One region of the Acerihabitans sp. TG2 genome, then DNA from elsewhere that is predicted to be linked to it. Evidence: predicted binding sites of a transcription regulator. Region 1 holds the regulator's gene; each other region holds the start of a gene.

What was found. The regulator CRP, encoded in region 1, controls carbon source genes, mostly activating them, when cyclic AMP is high. The targets are predictions, from matches to a motif close to ATGTGANNNNNNTCACAT.
Region 2: aaeR (HTH-type transcriptional activator AaeR) is a predicted target of CRP. The motif match lies at 1,371-1,388, and genes of this name have one in related genera.
Region 3: uxuA (mannonate dehydratase) is a predicted target of CRP. The motif match lies at 862-879, and genes of this name have one in related genera.

Annotation. Positions count from the first base shown of each region.
Region 1 covers NZ_JAYGJO010000009.1:14,492-16,766, reverse strand. The annotation lists gene argD (bifunctional acetylornithine/succinyldiaminopimelate transaminase) at 1-749, shown strand, start outside; gene crp (cAMP-activated global transcriptional regulator CRP) at 872-1,504, opposite strand; gene SJI19_RS10035 (OsmC family protein) at 1,817-2,239, shown strand.
Region 2 covers NZ_JAYGJO010000006.1:36,051-38,325, forward strand. The annotation lists gene tldD (metalloprotease TldD) at 1-239, shown strand, start outside; gene SJI19_RS07150 (hypothetical protein) at 242-430, opposite strand; gene aaeR (HTH-type transcriptional activator AaeR) at 427-1,353, opposite strand; gene aaeX (p-hydroxybenzoic acid efflux pump operon protein AaeX) at 1,694-1,897, shown strand; gene aaeA (p-hydroxybenzoic acid efflux pump subunit AaeA) at 1,905-2,275, shown strand, end outside.
Region 3 covers NZ_JAYGJO010000004.1:188,542-190,816, forward strand. The annotation lists gene SJI19_RS05360 (FadR/GntR family transcriptional regulator) at 1-619, opposite strand, end outside; gene uxuA (mannonate dehydratase) at 1,010-2,194, shown strand.

The DNA.
Region 1 (2,275 bases):
GTTTTGGGCCAAAACCGGCGGATATCGTCCACGTACCGTTCAACGATTTGGCTGCGGTAAAAGCCGTGATGGATGATCATACTTGCGCGATTGTCGTCGAACCTATTCAGGGTGAAGGGGGCATTATGCCTGCCACACCAGAGTTCCTGCAGGGATTGCGTGATCTGTGCGATGAATACCAGGCGCTGTTGGTCATGGATGAAGTACAGTGTGGCATGGGGCGCACCGGCAAGTTATTTACCTATATGCACTACGGCGTGTTGCCCGATATCCTGACCACGGCAAAAGCCTTGGGTGGCGGGTTTCCCATCAGCGCCATGCTGACCACCGAAGATATTGCTTCGGTGATGACGGTAGGTACCCATGGCACCACCTACGGGGGTAACCCACTGGCCTGTGCGGTGGCGGAAGCCGCCTTGGATGTGATTAATACGCCGGCAGTGCTGGCGGGCATCAATGAACGACACGACCGCTTTATCAGCGCCCTGGAGAAGATAAACCAAAAATACCATCTGTTTGAGGACGTCCGTGGTATGGGCTTGCTATTGGGCGCCGCGTTACAGCCCCAGTACCATGGGCGCGCGCGCGAATTCCTGCATGCCAGTGCGGCTGAAGGTGTGATGCTGCTGGTCGCCGGTCCGGACGTGATGCGTTTTGCGCCATCGCTGGTGGTGGGGTTCGACGATATTGAACTGGGCATGGCGCGCTTTGAAAAAGCCGTGGCCAAGGTTGTCGGCGCTGATGACTAAGCGGTGCGCCGGGTGTTCGTTATTCCCGGCGTTCTTTTAACCGGCGCGACAACGTATTCGCTAACGACGAGCTCACGAAAAAAAAGCGTGGCGCAAGGCACCACGCCCGTTTTATGACACTATCAGCGCGTACCGTAAACGACAATAGTTTTCCCGTGCGCGGAGATGAGGTTTTGATCTTCCAACATTTTCAGAATACGTCCTACCGTTTCACGCGAGCAGCCGACGATCTGGCCTATTTCCTGACGGGTAATCTTGATTTGCATACCGTCGGGATGGGTCATGGCATCGGGTTGCTTCGCCAGATTCAACAGGGTTTGGGCAATTCGCCCGGTAACGTCCAAAAATGCCAAGTTACCCACTTTTTCGGAGGTGACTTGTAAACGATTGGCCATTTGTGCGGACAAACGCATCAATATATCCGGATTCACCTGGATCAACTGGCGAAATTTCTTATATGAAATCTCGGCCACTTCACAGGCGGTTTTCGCCCGTACCCAGGCACTACGTTCTTGACCTTCCTCGAATAAGCCTAGTTCACCAATGAAATCCCCCTGGTTAAGATAGGAGAGGATCATCTCTTTGCCTTCTTCATCCTTAATCAGCACCGCGACGGCACCTTTAACGATGTAATAAAGCGTTTCTGCTTTTTCGCCCTGATGTATAAGCGTACTCTTCGATGGATACTTATGAATATGGCAATGTGACAGGAACCATTCGAGAGTAGGGTCTGTTTGCGGTTTGCCAAGAACCATTCGTTGTTATCCTCTTTTGTCATCGCTGTCCTGATGAAGGACAGCGTATTCCCTATTACGACGCTGTGCTATTTCTCTTACTCCGCAGTAAACGGAGCGACGTAAGGGAACATATTAGGGTCTGGTTTTAGTGATGTTCTGATCGGACTCTTGCCCTTTCATTATCAATGAGCCGATCCAACCTTGTTTTTAACATAGGTTTGATGCAGTGTCTTCTGTTGTCTTGCATCAGCATGATGTATGTTCGCTAACATTGCCACTTTTCAGACAAATATGTAGTCTGGTGTAACGCTTTTCATCTGGAGTCATCTCATGCAAGCACGGGTAAAGTGGGTCGAGGGATTGTCATTTATGGGTGAGTCCGCCTCGGGCCATCAGGTTTTAATGGATGGCAATGCCGGAGAAAAGGCGCCGAGTCCTATGGAAATGGTATTAATGTCGGTTGGTGGGTGCAGTGCGATAGATGTGGTATCGATTTTACAAAAAGGGCGGCAGGATGTACGTGACTGTGAAGTGAAACTGACGTCTGAACGTCGTGACGAGGCGCCGCGTATATTTACCTATATCAATCTACATTTCATCGTAACCGGCAGCGATCTTAGCGACAAATCAGTCGAAAGGGCGGTAGCGCTTTCAGCGGAAAAATACTGTTCTGTGTCGCTGATGCTGGGCCAGTCGGTGCGAATGACCCATAGTTTTGAAGTGCGCGGCGAGACGCTTGTCCCCCACGCTTAGGAAACGTCGCCATACGTTGACATGCGTTGAGATAGT
Region 2 (2,275 bases), on a different contig from region 1:
TTGTCTTCTCCACCTCAGAAGCCTACCTCATTGAAAAAGGCCGGGTCACCACGCCGGTAAAAGGTGCAACCTTAATTGGCTCTGGCATTGAGGCAATGCAAAAAATCTCCATGGTGGGCAACGATCTCGCACTGGATAAAGGGGTCGGCATCTGCGGTAAAGAAGGACAAAGCGTCCCGGTCGGCGTCGGCCAGCCCACACTAAAACTCGACAACCTCACCGTCGGCGGCACCGCCTAACACTACACCGGCCAGCACCCCAGCCGCAGACTGGCCACCAAACTCACCTGGCGGGGGAGCGTACCGTTGGGGTCGAAGCGGCCGTTTCCCGGCCGCCCGAGTGCCCCTAGGTGCGCTAGACCCGCCACACGCCGTTGCCCCACCGGCCAGCACCCCAGCCGCACACCGGCCCACCCTCGCACCACACTCACGGATTATTATCCTGCCGAAACGCCTGATACACCGACCCCACATTATTAAAATACTCCAGCAACGCGTTAATACACACCTGCACCTTCAACGGCAACTTATCCTTCTGGGTATACACCGCATACACCGGACGCGGATCCGACAAATAACGATTAAACAAAATCTCCACGTTCCCCTGCTTAATCTCATCAAGCACCCACATAATCGGCACATACGCAATCCCGGCACCGGCGGTCAACCAACGGATCAACGTCTGTGAATCATTAGTGGCAAAGCGGCCCTGCGGCGACAAATGCAACGTAATACCCTCGGGGGCGATCAGCTCAAACTCACTATCCGGCCTAACGTCATACTCCAACCAGGAAAAATTACCCATATCACTCGGCTTCTCCGGTGTACCATGAGTCATCAGATAACTCTTTGCCGCGCATACCACCATCGGCATGGCCCCAAGACGCCGGGAAAATAAACTCGAATCCTGCAACGCACCTACCCGCACCACCAAATCCAAACCCGCGGCAATCAAATCCGGCGCGGGAATACCGGTAACCAAATTCACCGACAACCCCGGATACTCCTTCAACATCTCTGTGGTAATCGCCGCCAGAACGTTATGGGCCATGGTGGACGAACTGCCGATGCGCAACGTCCCTATCGGCGTATTATTAAACGCATACAACTGCTCGTGAACGTCATTAAACTCCAGCAACATGCGACGACAGCCCTGATAATAAATCTTGCCCGCTTCGGTCAGGCCAATACTGCGGGTACTGCGGTTAAGAAGCTTCACCTGCAGCTCGTTTTCCAGCTTCGCCACGGTCTGGCTGATGGATGAAACGCTCATTTGCAACTGCCGCGCCGCAGACGTAAAAGAGCCACCCTCAACCACTTTGGCGAAAATCAACATCCGCTTAAGTCTTTCCATTGTTAACCCTGAGTGAAAAGTGATTTAGATCACATATAATTGAAAACATCAGGTATTAAAGGCTATTATAATGCAGTTGGTTTGCCAGATAGCGTAGCGTTGCCTATACAACCTTACTGCCTTTATTACTTTGAAATAAACAGTAACATCCTGGATAGGTCATAGACAATCTGTCTTAAGACGTTATTTCCGCCGGAAAACTCCATAGGCCCTCCTCTCGAGTTCTATACTGACTTAGCACGCACTGGCAATCGTTGCCCGCGGCTAAGAAGACCTTTGTCCGGCAAAATCTCATCTGCACTGGCGGTTGGCAATTATTAAAAAAGGTAAGGAAAAGGTCATGGGTTTTTTCCCGGTTATGGTGATTTTCGGTCTGTCATTTCCGCCGGTATTTTTTGAATTACTGGTCTCAATGCCGCTTTTTTTCCTCCTACGCCGACTGTTTCAACCGACGGGCATTTACGACGTTGTGTGGCATCCGGCGCTGTTTAATACCGCCTTATACTGCTGTGTGTTCTATCTGGTTTCCTGTCTTTTCGTTTGAGGTTGCTGTGAAAACTGTTGCAATAAAAATAATCAGAATCGCGATAACCCTGCTACTGGTTCTCATTGCCGCCATCGCGATATTCCGTGCCTGGGTGTTTTATACCGAATCTCCCTGGACTCGCGATGCAAAATTTACCGCTGATGTGGTGGCCATCTCACCAGACGTCAGCGGCATATTGACCGAGGTGCGTGTCAGTGACAACCAATTGGTCAAACAAGGCGACATCCTGTTTGTTGTCGACCGACCGCGCTATCAGCAGGCTCTCGATGAAGCCCAGGCAGATGTGGATTATTACCAGGCGTTGGTTGCTGAAAAACGCCGCGAAGCCAGCCGAAGACTCCGTTTGGGCACCAGTGCGATGTCTCAAGAGGCGAT
Region 3 (2,275 bases), on a different contig from region 1:
CGTCACCTTCAAGAATCGCTTGGGCAATATCATGGTGGTCGCGGTTCAACACGCGCGGGAAATCGCTGTCGGCGTAGTGGCTTTCCAAGCGGACAAAACGCGAACTTTTCCGCTTATTCCACAAGTATTCCATCATATCGCGCAGCACATCGTTACCGGTCATTTCGCTAATCAACAGATGAAAACGTTTATCCTCGCGCAGGAACTGCTCATCATTGACATGCAGTTGGGTCAAATCGTCGGTGACTTGCCGTAATTCTGTGCGCTGCGCATCGGAACCGTTACGGGCAGCCAGCTCAGCCATGGTCGCCTCATAAATCTGCCGTGCCTTTATCAGCGATTTAAGACTAAACTCCTCGTCACTCAGGGCTTGACTGACGCTAGGCAGCGGATCGGCGACAAACACACCGTTGCCGGTACGGATTTCGACCCAGCCGGTAATTTCCAACGCAATCAGCGCCTCACGTATCGACGATCGGCTCACACCCAACTGTTTGGCCAGATCCCGCTCGGACGGAATCATTTCCCCCGGGCTAAACTGACCGGTATTAATACAGTTAATCAGCACATTTGAGATTTGCCGATACAGGCGTTCAACTTTAAGCGTAGGTAGCTCCATTATCCCCTCCTGCGTAAACCCGAAAGCGCCATAACGACCCGATAGATGTCGAATTGCAGGCAAGCGGCAATTGATGAATCCGCAGCCCGCTGAGCGATTCGGGTGAATGAGCGTCGCCAACATACCTGCTACACTATACCTTAAATATGTCCAGTGGCTGGAAGACGGCGACGCAGCTTAACACAGCAGCGAGAGCGGCAAAAAAATTTAATTGCCACGCCGCTGCTATGGTCACGACAATAATGAGATGTAGATCACAGAAACTCGACAAGGTTTAAGGAATAGTTCACTGGTCCAGTGGTCAGGCCACCAGACCTATAATTATTCACATTCTAACCAGCGCCAATCCGGCGATCTGGCGTGTGATTTTGGGCTTTAAAGGAGTGAATTATGGAACACACATGGCGCTGGTATGGCCCCAACGATCCGGTATCATTGGACGATGCACGTCAGGCTGGAGCCACCGGCATTGTTACGGCCCTGCACCATATCCCCAACGGTGAAGTCTGGACCGTGGAAGAGATTAAAAAACGCCAGGCCATCCTGGCGGAAAAAGGGCTGGTATGGTCGGTCGTGGAAAGCGTGCCGGTACATGAATCCATTAAAACCCAAACCGGTGACTACCGTAAGTATATTGCCAACTATCAGCAGTCACTGCGCAATCTGGGCGCCTGCGGTATTGATACCGTATGCTATAACTTTATGCCGATCCTGGACTGGACCCGTACCGACCTGCAATACCTGATGCCCGATGGTTCCAGAGCATTGCGCTTTGATCATATCGCCTTCGCTGCCTTTGAACTGCACATCCTCAAGCGCCCCGGCGCCGAACAGGATTACAATGCCGACGAGCAGCGCCAGGCGGCAGAATATTACGCGGCCATGAGCCAAGAACAGATTGATACACTCACCGCCAATATCATCGCCGGTCTGCCGGGAGCCGAAGAAGGCTATACCCTGGAGCAGTTCCTGGTACAGTTGGCACAGTACGACGGTATAGATAAAACCAAACTGCGCGAGCATATGGCAGAGTTTCTTAAAGCCGTGGTGCCGGTAGCGCAGGAAGCAGGCATTGTGATGGCGGTCCACCCGGACGATCCACCGCGGCCCATCCTTGGCCTGCCGCGTATCGTTTCCACCAGCGACGATATGCAGTGGTTAAAACAGACCGTCGACAGTATCAATAACGGCTTTTGCATGTGCACCGGTTCCTTCGGGGTTCGCGCCGATAACGACTTGGTGAAAATGGCCGAAACCTTTGCCGATCGCATTCACTTTGTACACTTACGTGCCACCAGCCGGGAGCAGAATCCCAAGAGCTTTCACGAGGCCGATCATCTTGACGGCGACGTGGATATGATTGGCGTGGTCAAAGCCATCCTGGCCGAGGAACACCGTCGTCATAAGCTGGGCATCACCCGCGAGATCCCCATGCGTCCGGATCACGGCCACCAAATGCTGGATGATTTGAAGAAAAAAACCAATCCCGGTTATTCCGCCATCGGTCGCCTACGTGGATTGGCGGAAGTGCGTGGCGTCGAACGTGCTATTAAGCAGATCTTTTTTAACGATTAACGCCGCAGCGATAATACAGCCCGTTCTCACCATGAGGGCGGGAAAATCTGCCACCCTCGTCCCACCACACGATGCGCCCGA